One region of the Cobetia sp. MC34 genome, then DNA from elsewhere that is predicted to be linked to it. Evidence: predicted binding sites of a transcription regulator. Region 1 holds the regulator's gene; the other holds the start of a gene.
The links. The regulator LexA, encoded in region 1, represses DNA repair genes until DNA is damaged. The targets are predictions, from matches to a motif close to TACTGTNTANNTANACAGTA.
Positions count from the first base shown of each region.

Region 2: a site for LexA is predicted at 5,785-5,804, ahead of IZU87_RS03875 (LexA family protein). Genes of this name have one in related genera too.

Region 1 covers NZ_JADPPY010000001.1:79,429-86,738, forward strand. The annotation lists gene IZU87_RS00340 (TetR/AcrR family transcriptional regulator) at 1-204, opposite strand, end outside; gene lexA (transcriptional repressor LexA) at 785-1,414, shown strand; gene IZU87_RS00350 (hypothetical protein) at 1,533-1,772, opposite strand; gene IZU87_RS00355 (DUF6586 family protein) at 2,025-2,504, opposite strand; gene topA (type I DNA topoisomerase) at 2,504-5,146, opposite strand; gene pyk (pyruvate kinase) at 5,919-7,310, shown strand, end outside.
Region 2 covers NZ_JADPPY010000004.1:151,289-158,598, forward strand. The annotation lists gene IZU87_RS03845 (lipocalin-like domain-containing protein) at 33-392, shown strand; gene IZU87_RS03850 (cold-shock protein) at 607-813, shown strand; gene IZU87_RS03855 (LysR family transcriptional regulator) at 1,053-1,964, opposite strand; gene IZU87_RS03860 (MliC family protein) at 2,595-3,575, shown strand; gene IZU87_RS03865 (FMN-dependent NADH-azoreductase) at 3,729-4,358, shown strand; gene IZU87_RS03870 (IMPACT family protein) at 4,469-5,095, opposite strand; gene IZU87_RS03875 (LexA family protein) at 5,122-5,598, opposite strand; gene ccmA (cytochrome c biogenesis heme-transporting ATPase CcmA) at 6,073-6,828, shown strand; gene ccmB (heme exporter protein CcmB) at 6,825-7,310, shown strand, end outside.

The DNA of each region.
Region 1 (7,310 bases):
GAAACGCTCACTGAACGGGTCGAGATAGCGTGCGAAGACCGCCTGGATCAGCGATTTCTTGGAGCCGAAGTGGTAGTTCACCGCCGCCAGATTGACCTTGGCCTTGCTGGTGATGTTACGCAGTGAGGTCTCGGCGAAGCCGCGCTCGGCGAACAGCACCTCGGCAGTATCGAGGATGCGGGTAACGGTATCGGTCTGGGCCATGGGCGGAACCCTTGTCAGGTAGAAAAGGACTGGAGTCGTAGGTCACGGCGCAAGCCCCGCGCGGCGACTCTCTCATGAGGTGGTGCAGGTTCACCGCAAGGCGCGTTCGATCATGACACCCGTGAGCACTACCATCGGCGAACATTCGTTTGAAACGCTTTGATTCTAGCGCGCCATGCCATGACTGACAATTCTCTCGCGTTTCAAACGCCAGAGGTTTAGCCAAGCCTGATATTCCCTCAGCGCTGACCATCCCGATTCAAGGGCTCGTCATGCTCGGTGACTGACCACCCCGCCAGAGCCAGGCCGGGTTCATCTCCAGACATTCATCTCCAGACATTCATCTCCAGACATTCACCTCCAGGCATTCACTTCCAGACATTCCCTTCAAGAAAGAATGCCTCGGATATCGGCACGAAAAGTCGCCAGGCAGCGATAAGCCGGCGACTACCTGCCCTTTGAGGCCACCACGCAAGCCACGATGCCTTGCATGACCGCCATGACTGGATACAATGACAGTTGTATGGATGCACACCCCGTGCCGTCAGCTCAAGATGCCGCCCAGGCCAAAGGCAATGCCATGACCCAGCCGCTTACTCCGCGCCAGCAGGATGTCTTCGACTTCATCATCAAGACCATCAAGTCCTCTGGCTACCCGCCGACGCGGGCCGAAATCGCCCAGGCGCTGGGCTTCCGCTCGCCGAATGCCGCCGAGGAGCATCTGCGCGCCCTCAAGCGCAAGGGCGCCATCGAGATGGTGCCAGGCACCTCACGCGGCATTCGCGTGCCGTCGCTGGCTGACGTCGACGACAGCGCCAACGATGGCCTGCCGGTGATCGGGGAAGTGGCCGCCGGCAGCCCGATTCTTGCCAGCGAGCATATCGACCGTCATTGTCCGCTGCCGAGCGACTACTTCTCGCCGGCTGCCGACTACCTGCTGCGTGTGCGCGGCGTGTCGATGAAGGATGTGGGGATTCTGGAAGGCGACCTGCTGGCCGTGCACCGCACCACCAGCGTGCGTGACGGGCAGATCGTGGTGGCACGTCTGGGGGATGAGGTCACCGTCAAGCGCTTCCGCCGTGACGGGCACTACGTGTGGCTGGAAGCCGAGAACGAGGATTTCTCGCCGATCAAGGTCGACCTGCGCACGGACAGCCTGGAGATAGAGGGTCTCGGGGTGGGCGTCATCCGCGATGGTGGCCTGCACTGAGGCCTTGACCAGCAGCGCTTTTCTCGCAGAGTTCTGAGCAGCAGAAAAGCCGCACGCATTGCACAAAAAAAACCCGCCTCGAGGCGGGTTTTTTTGTGCGCGAAGCACGAGCGATGAATCAGTGCACGATGCCTTCTGACTGCTCGTCCTCGTCTTCTTCGCCATCCCAGAGGCGAGTCCGGGTGATGGCGTGGTCGATCATCTCACGCGCGACCTCGAAACGATTGTCACGCAGCAGATCAGCAGCCTCGTCCGAAATGCGAATGCTGAGCAGCGGCTCACCTTCGCTTTCCGCGGCGCGCAGAATCACTTCACCATCTTCCATTTGCACAATTTCAAGTACGGCGGGATCGGACACGTCATTCCTCCTGCACGGCATCTCGCGAGATACCGGCGTCGTTGTAATCGTCAGCGCGACGGCTGGCAAGCCCGGCACCGCGTTGCCATCAGCGACGCAGAAAAAAGTACGACCACAGCCAGAGCCATGGTCGTACCGGAGAATGCAGGGCTTGCCACAATGCGATCAGTCTAGCACCCGTGAAGGCGAAACGTCACCCGATTGCCATGCGCCAGTCATCACCAGCGTGCAGCACCAGATCAACGCCTTGACCTACCACTCGACACTCGACTCGCGCAGCTGCGGCAGCAGCGCCTTGAATGCCGTGATGGCGGCGCTGAGACGCTCGGCCAGCGAGGCGCTCGAGGCTGCCGCGATGATCAGACCATCACCACGCGAACGCGATTCCTCGCGGCGAGCGACGCCGCCCTCTTCATGCAGGCGGGTCACATCCGCGACCAGCTCAGACAACCAGCTGTCGGGGCGCTCCAGCAGGCTGCGCAGCTGCTCGACCTCGGCGATGGGCGTCGGCGGCGACGCCAGGCGCTCGCGCCAGCTACCCTGCGGCCAGCGCGCCGTCACGGCACATTCTTCCAGCAATGACGCCAGCGCCAGCTCCAGCAGGGCGAGCGCGCCCTCTTCACCGGCCATGCGACGCGCCACGGCATGCTCATCGTCGCCAGAGGCTGCTGACTGGGCCAGCAGCAACTCAGCCTGATACAGCAGCTGATTGGTACGGGCACGCTGGCTCATCAGCTCTTGGCTCCCTTGCGCTTGTCCTCGACGACCCAGCGGCCGTTGTCGTAGGTCGCCTTCCAACCGGTCGCCTTGCCTTCCTCATCGGTCATGACGTACTGAGCCTTGACCTTGCGCGAGAAGCGAATCTGCGCCGGACGTCCGTCCGGGTCCTGATCCGGGGCCTCGAGAATGAAGTGATACTTCTCCGGCAGCTCGTCGGCGTGCGCCTTGAGCTCCTTGACCAGCGGCGGACGCGTCTCGCGATTCTTGGGGAACTGACTGGCCGCCAGGAACAGGCCACTGGCGCCATCGCGCAGCACGTAGTGGTCCTCGACCTTGACGCAGGCAAGTTCCGGCATCGGAATCGGGTCCATCTTCGGCGGCGCCACCTCACCGGACTTGAGCAGCTTGCGGGTATTCTTGCAATTCTCGTTGGTGCAGCCGAAGTACTTGCCGAAACGCCCGGTCTTGAGCTGCATGTCGGAGCCGCACTTGTCGCACTCGATCACCGGGCCATCGTAGCCCTTGATGCGGAACTGACCTTCCTCGACCTCATGACCGACACAGTCCGGGCTATTGCCGCAGACGTGCAGCTTGCGCTGCTCATCGATCAGGTAGCTGTCCATCGCGGTGGCGCAGATCGGGCAGCGACGCTTGGCGCGCAGCGCATCCGTCTCGGCATCTTCACCGGCATCGGCCGCCACGGCTTCATCGCCCGGCAGCAGATCGATGGTAGTCTTGCAGCGCTCCTTGGGCGGCAGGTTGTAGCCGGAACAGCCCAGGAAGACCCCGGTCGAGGCGGTACGAATCTGCATCTCACGCCCACAGGTCGGGCAGGCGATGTCCGTCGGCACCGGCTGGTTGGGACGCATGCCCTCTTCGGACTGGGCGTGGTCCAGCTCGGCCTTGAACTCGGCGTAGAAGGTGTCCAGCAGCTCGCGCCAGTTGCGCCCGCCGTTGGCCACCTCATCGAGATAGTCTTCCATGCGCGCCGTGAAGCCGAAGTCCATCAGGTCCTTGAAGGACTCGCTGAGGCGATCGGTGACGATATCGCCCAGCTTCTCGGCATAGAAGCGACGGTTTTCCAGCGCCACGTAGCCACGGTCCTGGATGGTGGAGATGATGGCGGCATAGGTGGACGGACGACCGATACCGCGCTTCTCCAGCTCCTTGACCAGGCTGGCCTCGGTGTAACGCGCCGTGGGCTTGGTGAAGTGCTGCAGCGGCTGCAGCTCGACCAGGTCCAGCTTCTCACCGATGGCGAGGTCCGGCAGCGACTGGTCCTCTTCCTTCTTGCCCATCGGCTTCATGACACGCGTGTAACCGTCGAACTTGAGCACACGGCCCTTGGCGCGCAGCTCGTAGCCATCCACTTCGATGGTCAGCGTGGAGGACAGGTATTCGGCCGGCAGCATCTGACAGGCCACGAACTGACGCCAGATCAGCTCATACAGGCGCTCGGCGTCACGCTCCATGCCGGCGAGATCGGTGGCGCGGCGCGACACTTCGGAAGGACGAATCGCTTCGTGCGCTTCCTGGGCGCCTTCCTTGCTGGAGTAGACGTTGGCCGCTTCCGGCAGGTAGTTGCTGCCGTATTCTTCGCTGATGAAGTCGCGCGCCGTGGCCACCGCGTCCGCCGACAGATTGGTCGAGTCGGTACGCATGTAGGTGATGTAACCCGCCTCGTAGAGACGCTGGGCCATCATCATGGTCTTCTTGACCGAGAAGCCGAGACGACCACTGGCCGCCTGCTGCAGGGTCGAGGTGATGAACGGCGCGTTCGGCTTGGAGCGCGTCGGCTTGTCTTCACGATTGGTGATCGCGAGCTTGGCCGTGCGCAGCGCCGCGATGCGGTCCATCGTCTCCTTCTCGCTGGTCGGACGGAAGGCCTTGCCATCCTGACGCGCCAGCTCGAAACGGATCGCTTCACCACTGGCGGCGGCCAGCTCAGCGTGGACATCCCAGAACTCTTCGGGGATGAAGGCGCGGATCTCGCGCTCACGCTCGACGATCAGACGCACGGCAACCGACTGCACACGCCCGGCGGACAGACCACGAGCGACCTTGGCCCACAGCAGCGGCGAGACCATGAAGCCGACGACGCGATCCAGATAGCGGCGTGCCTGCTGGGCATGCACGCGATCCATCTTCAGCTCGCCCGGCTCATCGAAGGCCGCCGTGATCGCCTTCTTGGTGATCTCGTTGAACACCACGCGCTTGTAACGCGAATCGTCGCCACCGATGGTCTCGCGCAGGTGCCAGGCAATCGCCTCACCTTCGCGGTCCAGATCCGTCGCGAGATAGATGGTGTCGGCTTTCTCGGCCAGACGCGTCAGCTCGGAAACGACCTTTTCCTTGCCGGGCAGGATCTCGTAATGCGCCTCCCAGCCATTCTCCGGGTCGACCCCCATGCGGCGGATCAACTGGGTCTTGGCCTTCTGCGCCTTGTGAGCCGCCTTGACCTCGGGCGACATCTTGCGAGTCTCCGCCGCCTGACGGGCACGTTCCTTGGGGTCGGTGGCCTGCTTGCCGCTACCGCTGGTCGGCAGGTCGCGGATGTGCCCGACACTCGACTTCACCACGAAGTCGTTGCCGAGATACTTGTTGATGGTCTTGGCCTTGGCGGGCGACTCGACGATCACCAGTGACTTGCCCATGGTTGCTCGCATCTCCTGGCCGGCGCTGATTGCGCCGGCGAATGACTCGTCGCGCTGGGTTTTGTCCCAGCCGAAAAATGCGCCTACCCTACCCCAGCATTTCAGCGCTGACCAGCAATGTTGAGACTGACGCCTCGACAAGGCGGCTCGACAGGTCGCCTCTGCGACAACCTCGAGACCTGCCATGCCACCCGCCATGTCAGCGTGCGGCTTGCGCCGAATGACATCGACAGCCATCAGGCATGTGGTCGTGGCAATCCGGCATCCGAGCCGGGTTTGAGCATAGGTCATCAGCGCATGGCAGCGGTCAACGGGCCCGATACATGGGGCCGGTGCACGGTCTGCGCTGGGCCGATGCGCGGAAATTTCGCCCAGCAGGGTATTGCCACTATATAGGTAGCACTGGAATGGCTGTCAGTGAAAGCCAGCCGGCGGACATTGGCGTGACGGGGCGGTCACCACGACGCTGCCGCAGAGAGCATGCGACGCCTGGCCGTCAGGCGTCGAAATGACGGGCCGCGCCCGCATGGCGCAGCGCGGCATACCCTAGCGCCCCAGCCCATGTCCGCGTACCCGCGACAACGTATTCGCAACAATCGCTCGGCATACTTCACGTCACCCCTTGCAGTCCCGATCGTGATCACGAGAATGGACAACGACAGCCGACGATACTCGACAGGCTCCCTTTCAGCCTTCAATGTAGTAAAATGACAACAACCTGGTTTGCGTTTTCAGCCAGTCCATCACGCCAGTGTTCAAGGAGTATGCTTTCATGCCGCACGCGTTCAACGGCCCGATCCGCCGCACCAAGATTGTCGCCACTCTCGGCCCTGCCAGTGACAAGCCGGGTGTGCTCGACGCGATGATTCGTGCCGGAGTCGATGTGGTACGCCTCAACTTCTCCCACGGTAGCCCCGAAGATCACCGCATGCGCGCCGAGGCCGTACGTCAGGCCGCCGCCGCCCAGGGCCGCAGCGTCGCCGTGCTGGGCGACCTGCAGGGTCCGAAGATCCGCATCGCGCGCTTCAAGGATACCGCCGTCAAGCTGAGCGAAGGCCAGCCGTTCATCCTCGATATCGGCCTGGGCCGTGATGAAGGTACCGTCGAGCGTGTCGGCTGTGACTACCAGGAACTGGCCGATGACGTGGTCGCGGGCGACGTGCTGCTGCTCGACGATGGCCGTGTGGTGCTTGAGGTCAATGAGCTCAAGGGCAACGAGATCCACACCACCGTCAAGGTCGGCGGCAAGCTGTCCAACAACAAGGGCATCAACAAGCAAGGCGGCGGCCTGTCTGCCGAAGCCCTGACCGACAAGGACAAGGCTGACCTGAAGACCGCCATCGATATCGGCGTCGACTATCTGGCCGTGTCCTTCCCGCGCAGCGGCGCCGACATGCAGCTGGCACGTGAACTGCTGGGCGAGGAAGGTCGTGACATCGGCCTGATCGCCAAGGTCGAGCGCGCCGAAGCCGTGGCCGACGACGCCGTGCTGGATGGCATCATCCTCGCCAGTGAAGGCGTGATGGTGGCGCGTGGCGATCTGGGCGTCGAGATTGGCGATGCTCAGCTGATCGGCGTGCAGAAGCGCATGATCCGCCGCGCGCGCAGCCTCAATCGCGTGGTCATCACGGCCACCCAGATGATGGAATCCATGATCAGCGCGCCGCTGCCGACCCGCGCCGAAGTCTTCGACGTCGCCAATGCCGTGCTCGACGGCACCGACGCCGTGATGCTGTCGGCCGAGACCGCCGCCGGCGACTTCCCGGTCGAGACCATCGAGACCATGGATCGCGTCTGCCTGGGCGCCGAACGTGAGCGTGCCGCGCAGGAATCCCAGCACCGCATCCACGAAGGCTTCAGCAAGACCGACGAGACCATCGCGCTGTCCGCGATGTATGCCGCCAACCACCTGACCGGTGTCGTGGCCATCGTGTGCATGACGGAATCCGGCTATACCCCGCTGATCGCCTCGCGCATCCGCTCCGGTCTGCCCATCGTCGGCCTGGCGCAGGACCAGAAGACCCAGCGTCGCATGGCCCTCTACCGCGGCGTGGTGTCACTGCCCTTCGATTCCAGCGAATTGCCGGCGGCGGAAATCAATCGTCGCGCCATCGCGGAGCTGGAAGCCCGCGGCATCGCGACTCGCGGTGACCTGGTGATCCTG
Region 2 (7,310 bases), on a different contig from region 1:
GTTTCTGATATGCCTGGCCGGATGGACGCGAGCTGGAGCCGCTGGGCGAGTGCAAGGGACAGCTGCATTACATGGCCAATGGCTATATGAGCGTGCAGCTGGTGTCCTGTGAGCGTCAGCCTCTGGGGATGGCGCCGACGGATGATCAGCTGGTCGCCGCCTTTCGTGAGGGCTTTGCCTACTGTGGGCGCTGGCAGTGGGACAGTGAGCGGCAGGAGGTCTGCCATCATCTGTCGCTGGCCACGATCGCCGATTGGGATGAAGTCACCCTTGTGCGGCGCGTCACGCTCGAGGGAGACCGCCTGCTGCTGGGGACCGATGCGCCGAATCTGCAGCTGCCCGAAGGGAGATTTCTGACCTGGCTGGAGTGGCATCGATTGGCGACTGTGTGAAGTGATTGTCGAAAAGGCTTGACGTGATCATGGGTTAGCGTGCAATGTAGCTCCTGTTGGATAGCAAGACGCACCACTCAGTCGCCTGTGCTGCTCGGTAAATCGCCTTGAGCGCCCCGAGAAGCCTCGCTGATTTGATGCATGGTTTTGCTTTGCCCACGCTCTTCGGGTAATGCCCGTTATTTCAAACATGCTAATCAGAGAGGAATTTCTCATGGCTACAGGTACAGTTAAGTGGTTCAACGACGCTAAAGGTTTTGGTTTCATCGCTCCGGCTGACGGTGGTGACGATCTGTTCGTTCACTTCTCCGAAGTCCAGGCTGATGGCTTCAAGACCCTGCAGGACGGCCAGCAGGTCTCCTTCGACGTGACCCAGGGCCAGAAAGGCCTGCAGGCAGCCAACGTCAAGGCTATCGACTGATCATCACTCATTGCGGAATGCTTTCCGCTTGAGGTGATAGGCGTCAAGAACCGCCCCAGCTCATGCTGGGGCGGTTCTGTTTGTGCTGAAGAAAAAGTCTTGCGCGCAAGCCGAAGTGATATGGCGCGAACAAGCAGTGATCAGCAGATACACGAAAGCCCCACCAATCGATGCCTTGCGGCCTGTCGAGTGGTGGGGCTTTCGTGTATCTATCCCTCGTAAGCGCTGAGGCTCGGGTATCAGGCAGGCTTCACGCCACTCAGCACCTCGAATGATGTCTCACGGGCGGTACGCAGGAAGTCGTCCATCCACGGCGTGCCGAGCAGGTCTTCTCTGACGGCGGCGTAGAGTGTCGCCCAGACACCGTCGCCCAGCGACAGGCCACGCACGTAATCGCGCGTCAGATACTCGGCCAGCGCCCAGTTGGGGAGCGCCGTGACGCCGCGGCCGCTGGCGACCAGCTGCATCATCATCACCGTCATCTCGGCACTGCGGATCTCGCGTGGGCTCACGTTGGCCGGTTCGAGGAACTGGGTGAAGACGTCCAGGCGATCATGCTCGACCGGATAGATGATCAAGGTCTCGTCGCACAGGTCCTGCGGCTCCACATGGCCCTTGATGGCCAGTGCATGCTGGCGTGCCACGGCCAGCATGACCTCATAGCGGAACAGCGGAATGTACTGGATGCCGGTCATCTCCACCGGGTTGGCGGTGATGACCAGGTCCAGCTGCTCGCGGCCCAATGCCTGCAGGGGAGCGAAGCTGTGGCCCGAGGGGATATCGACTTCAATCTCCGGCCAGTGATCGCGGAAGCGATCCACCGTCGGCATCAGCCACTGAAAACAGCTATGGCACTCGATGGCCATGTGCAGCCGGCCCTGCTCGCTACCCGCCATGCGAGCAATGTCGCGCTCAGCCATGCGGAACTGCGGCAGTACCTGCTCTGCCAGCGACAACAGGCGCTGTCCGGCGCGGGTGAACTCCACGGGGCGCGTCTTGCGGATGAACAGCGGCGCGCCCAGGCGCTCCTCGAGGTCCTTCAGCTGATGGGACAGGGCGGACTGGGTAAGGTGGACACGCTCCGCGGCTTCGACCAGCGAGCCAGCATCACGCAGGGCCAGCAGGGTACGCAGATGGCGCAATTCAAGCATGATGAATGGTGCTCATGTTGAGAGGTTGAGTGAGAAAGGTGCGTTGTGAACGGCAAGTTGAGACAGGCCAGTCGAGACAGGCAAGCCGAGAACGTTAAGTCGAGAACGATAAGTTGAAACTCCTGGTGCAAGCCGCGAGCGGGTCAATCACTCCCGCGTGACTGGATCAGTGGGGGGAGTGGCAGCGGGATTTTCTCCCCGCCAGGCCACCATCGTGGCGCGCGGTTGCCCGAGGGTGCTCATGACACTGTCTCATATTCATGGCGATTCGCGTATCACTCGGGGCGGCGGAACACGAAGGGCGCCGGAGTCAGGTGCCAGGAGGGTGTCATGCAAGGCCGGCAGGGCACGCGCCTTGTACCCTCAGTGCATTCCCATCCCCACAAGCCTCACTGCGCTTGATAGACTTTGGCAGGGTGCGCCAGGAAGGCCGCCGTCTCCGCCTTGAAGTCCAGCCATGCCGCAGTGTCTCGTCGCGAGAGTGCTGCGCTGCATCTTGTCGTCCGACATGCCCAGGGAGGGTTCATCATGTCACGTCACTGCTGTCGTCTTTTTGCCATTTCCCGTGTGTTGCCCCATAGGTGGGCCGCGAGCCTCACGCCAGGGATGATCGCTGTCGGTCGAGCGGGCTTGCGCCTGTCGCCTCTGGCGGTGCCCATGCTGCTGGCCGGATGTACCTCCCTGCCGTGGAGTCAGGATGCCGCGTCAGGGACGGATGCTGGCCAGCCGCCGCTCAAGGTGCCGGCTCCCGCGCAGGACCCGGGCCCCGTGGTGCATGAGGTGGCGAAGAAACCTGCGCCGCCCAGTGCGGAATCGCTGGGCAAGGCCGCTGCGGTGACCTTGCCCTCCAGCTTTCTGCCACCGCCCCGGGCGAGTGAGTATCAGGTGTGGCGCTGTACTCCGGCGCAGGATCTGCTGATGGCCTTCAGCGAAGGCGACGCCGAGGCATCGCATGACTGGTTGCGACTGTGGTCGCGGCGGCATGCCTATACCCTGGAGCGGGTCGTCAGTGCCTCCGGCGAGCGCTATCAGGCCAATGCCGGTGCATCGCCGGCCGAGCAGGCGTCTGGTGATGTGCAGGCGTTGCCCGGTGAAGAGGGGCTGGAGGTGTGGTTCAAGGGTTCCGAGGCGATGCTGCAGAATGCCCGCGGCAATCTGGAATGTGTGCAGGATGATCGGCGCGTGATTCATCCGACGACGCAGAAGCCGCTGTTGGTGGCGCAGGGCAATGAGCCCGGCTGGCAGGTCAGTCTCGACAGCGAGCACAACCTGCTGACGTTGACGGCCATGCAGGGCTTGCTCGAGTCGCCGCACGAGGCGCAGGCATCCGAGCGCTCTGCAGAAACGGAGGCTGGTGCTCGCTCGTCAGGTGTCCAGGTGGTGAAGCTGCCTTATCGGGTCGCCCATGAGGCAAACGATAGCCGTGTGCTCAAGGCGCAACTCCCGGCTGACGGCAAGCAGGGCGAGCCATTGCAGCTGGTGGTCGCGCCGGGCGCCTGCTTCGATTCCATGCAGGGCGCGCCCTATCCACTGACGGCGACCTTGACGATTGCAGGGCAGAAATTGAAGGGCTGTGGCGAGGCGTTCCGTTATCAGTCGGCAGTCGAATAAGGGTGATGACTGACTAATTGTTCGCTTTTTTCGAATGATATGGGCGATTTAAGTCGCTTTTCGTGTGGAATGGTTCATTTATCATGCTGTGCATGCGGATCGGGTCGAACACCGTCGACAGGATCGCGCCTCACTTTCATGGAGACCCTCCACATGTCAAAAGCTTCGCTCAATGTCCTGCTGGTGTCTGCTTCCCTGTTCGCCGACAAGGGCAATTCACGTGCGCTGGCCGCATCCTTCGTCAGTGCGCTCGAGGCCTCCGGGCAGCCATTTCAGCTGACGCATCATGATCTGGTCGAGCGTGACCTGCCGCATCTCGATGGCGCGGAAATGCAGGCCTGGATGACGCCGGCGGATGAGCGTAGCGCCGAGCAACGCAAGCTCGCCGCACTTTCCGATGGTTTTCTGGCCGAGCTGAGAGCGGCAGACCTGCTGGTCGTTGCGGCACCGCTCTACAATCTGGGCCTGCCGACGCAGATGAAGGCGTGGTTCGACCGGGTGCTGCGCGCCGGCGAGACCTTCCGCTATACCGAGAAAGGGCCGGTGGGCCTGCTGGAAGGCAAGCAGGCGCTGGTACTGGCGGCGCGTGGCGGCATGTACGCGGGCACTGAAATGGATTCCCAGACACCACATCTGAAATCCATGCTCGGGCTGATGGGCATCACGGATCAGCACTTCGTGTATGCCGAAGGCCTCAGCATGGGCGATGAGCCCAGGGCCGCCTCGCTGGCCGAGGCCAAGGCTGCCATCGCCAATCAGGTGGAAGCCCTGCAGTTCAGCTGAGAAAAGTGAAAACACGAACGCCATCGCCGCCCGGACAAGGGGCGGCGATGGCGTTCGTGTTTGTGCACAGCCAAAGAGAATCGCTGGCGCCGGTCAGTCGCTGATGCAGATCAGTCGCGGGAGTCGAGCACTTCCAGCGCTCCCTTGAGGCGCGCATGCAGTTCTTCCAGCGGCGGCTGGGCGCCGCCTTGCGGCCAGCCCGCCGTCAACACCACGCCATCGGCACCATAGTCGCTTGCATCCACCGGCACATCGTAGCCGCTCAACCAGTGGCGAACATCGGCTTCATGGGCGAAGCCGACCTTCAGGCGCCTGGGCGTGCGCGGCGTGAAGGTCGTGGTGGGCAGGTGCTCGAGCGCCTCGAGCACCGCGCGGCTGTATGCGCGCGCCAGGCCGCCGGTGCCCAGCTTGATGCCGCCGAAGTAGCGGATCACCACGCAGGCCACCTGGCCGACGCCACTGCCTTCGAGCACCTGATACATCGGCCTGCCAGCAGTGCCGCCCGGCTCGCCATCATCGGAGAAGCCGATGGCATTCTGCTCATTGGGTGCCCCGGCGATGAACGCCGTGCAGTGATGGCGTGCGTTGGGGTGGGCGAGATGCGCCTGAGCCAGCAGCCGCGTCATGCCTTCTGGCGTCGGGGCATGGGCCAGCCAGGCGATGAAGCGGCTCTTCTCGATCTCGATGCTGTGTTCATGATGCGCCTCGGGCGCCAGTGCCGGTATCAGATAGGTCATGGCACCATCTTACCAAAGCGTCGCCCTCAGTGAGTGACGGCATTGCCGCGCACCACGCCCATCACCATGCCCAGCACTTCGATATCGGCATTCTTGAGATAGATGGGGGCCATGCTGTCGTTGGCCGGTTGCAGGCGCACGCCGGTCTTCTCGATATACAGCTTCTTCAGCGTCACTTCCTGCTGGTTGATCATCACCACGGCGGTCTCGCCGTTCTCGGCGCTTTCGCTGCGTTCGATGATGATGATGTCGCCATCATGGATATTGCAGTTGATCATCGAATGGCCGCGCACGCGCAGGGCGTAGGTATTGCGGCGCACCATGCGCGTCGGCACGGCAACAGTACCGCAGTCGGCGATGGCTTCGATGGGCATGCCGGCCGTGATGTTGCCGAGCAGCGGGATATCCATCATGTCGCTGGCGGTGATTTCCTGCCAGGCCTGGTCATTGAGCGGCAGGTTGTGAAGACGCTGAAGGTAGTGCGGAGCGTGAAGACGTGACATGAGCTATCCCCTGATGCCGTGCGGTCGGCGCGGATGGTGCGTCGGCCTGCGGTGCAGCGTGGAGGGTCGTCAGGCTGAGTTCATCTGTCGCCTGCTAGGCTCCGCGAACATGCTGACAACGCGTTGAGCCGACCCGATCAGTCTGTGCCTGCACTCGGCAGGCGTGTGATGAAGGTACTGTATGGATACTGTTTTTGTATACAGTGTCTGCATCATAGCAAGCTCTCGCGAAGTGGCAAGAGGTGAGCGGATCGACCAGCGCCAATCCAGCGAAAGTGTGTCGTATGAATGTGCACCACATGTCGCTGATATATTTCTCGAGTGCTTGACTGCCCGTCATGGCGGGGCTGCGAGGCCAGGCGATCGGCTGCTCGGTGGTCAGTGTCGACCTCAGCTCGTAGAATGGCTCGCAGTGACCCTTTGGGTCTGCTTTTGATGTCGCACTCCGCGACGGCTCAGCCGCGAGAATCCGGGATGCCCAGCCTGCCTGCCAGCGATGAAGTCTGTAGCGCGCCGCCTCTGTTGGCGGTCGTGGCGCTCGGCTGTGAGCGTGATGAGCGCTGGCTGTTCGAGGGGCTGGATCTTTCGCTGCATGCGGGAGAGATCCTGCAGGTCGAGGGCCCCAATGGCAGTGGCAAGACGACCCTGCTCAAGATTCTGTCCGGTCAGTTCCATGACTACGAGGGCGAGGTGCTGTGGCGCGGCCAGCCCACCTCGCGGGTGCGTGACGACTTTCTGGGCTCACTGCTCTATCTGGGTCACCAGCCCGGCATCAAGGGCACCCTGACCGCCTTGGAAAACCTTGCCTGGTATCAGGCGCTGGGCGGTCAACCGCAGGCGAAGGCAGAGGCCCGCCGCGAGCTCGCCTGGGCAGCGCTGGACGCCGTGGGGCTGGCCGGTTTCGAGGATGTGCCTGCCCAGCAGCTGTCCGCCGGTCAGCAGCGGCGTATCGCGCTGGCGCGGCTGCATCTGACGCCACGCCGGCTGTGGGTGCTCGATGAGCCCTTCACCGCCATCGATCGCGACGGCGTTCAGGCGCTGGAGGCACTGCTGCTGGCTCACGCCCAGCGTGGGGGCAGCGTGGTGATGACGACTCATCATCGCTTCTCACAGGCCTCGCGCTTGCGCCGCCTGTGCCTGGGCGCGAAGGAAGGGGAGAAGGCCGAACAGGGTTCAGAGCAGGGCGTGGGCGGGAAAGACACAGCCTCGATACAAGGCGCCTCGGCATGAACCATGAGCTGCTGACGGCATTGCCCGAGGCCCCGCCCACCAGTTCGCTGGCCGGGGCTTTCAAGGCGACCCTCGCGCGCGACCTGCGTCAGGCGCTGCGCCGACGCAGTGAGCTGATCAATCCTCTGGTGTTCTTCGCCCTGGTGATCACGCTGTTTCCGCTGGGCATCTCCCCGGACAAGGCGCTGCTGGCGACGCTGGCGCCGGGCCTGCTGTGGGTGGCGGCATTGCTGGCGACGCTGCTGTCACTGGATGGTCTGTTCCGGCAGGATCTGGAGGACGGCAGTCTCGAGCAACTGCTGCTGACGCCGCAGCCATTGCCGTTGCTGGTGCTGGCCAAGGTAGCGGGCCACTGGCTGCTGACCGGCCTGCCGCTGGCGCTGATGGCGCCCTTGCTGGGCGTGATGCTGGGGCTGCCGAGCGGCGCCTTTGGTGTGTTGATCGCCTCGCTGGCGCTGGGCAGCATGAGTCTGTCATTGATC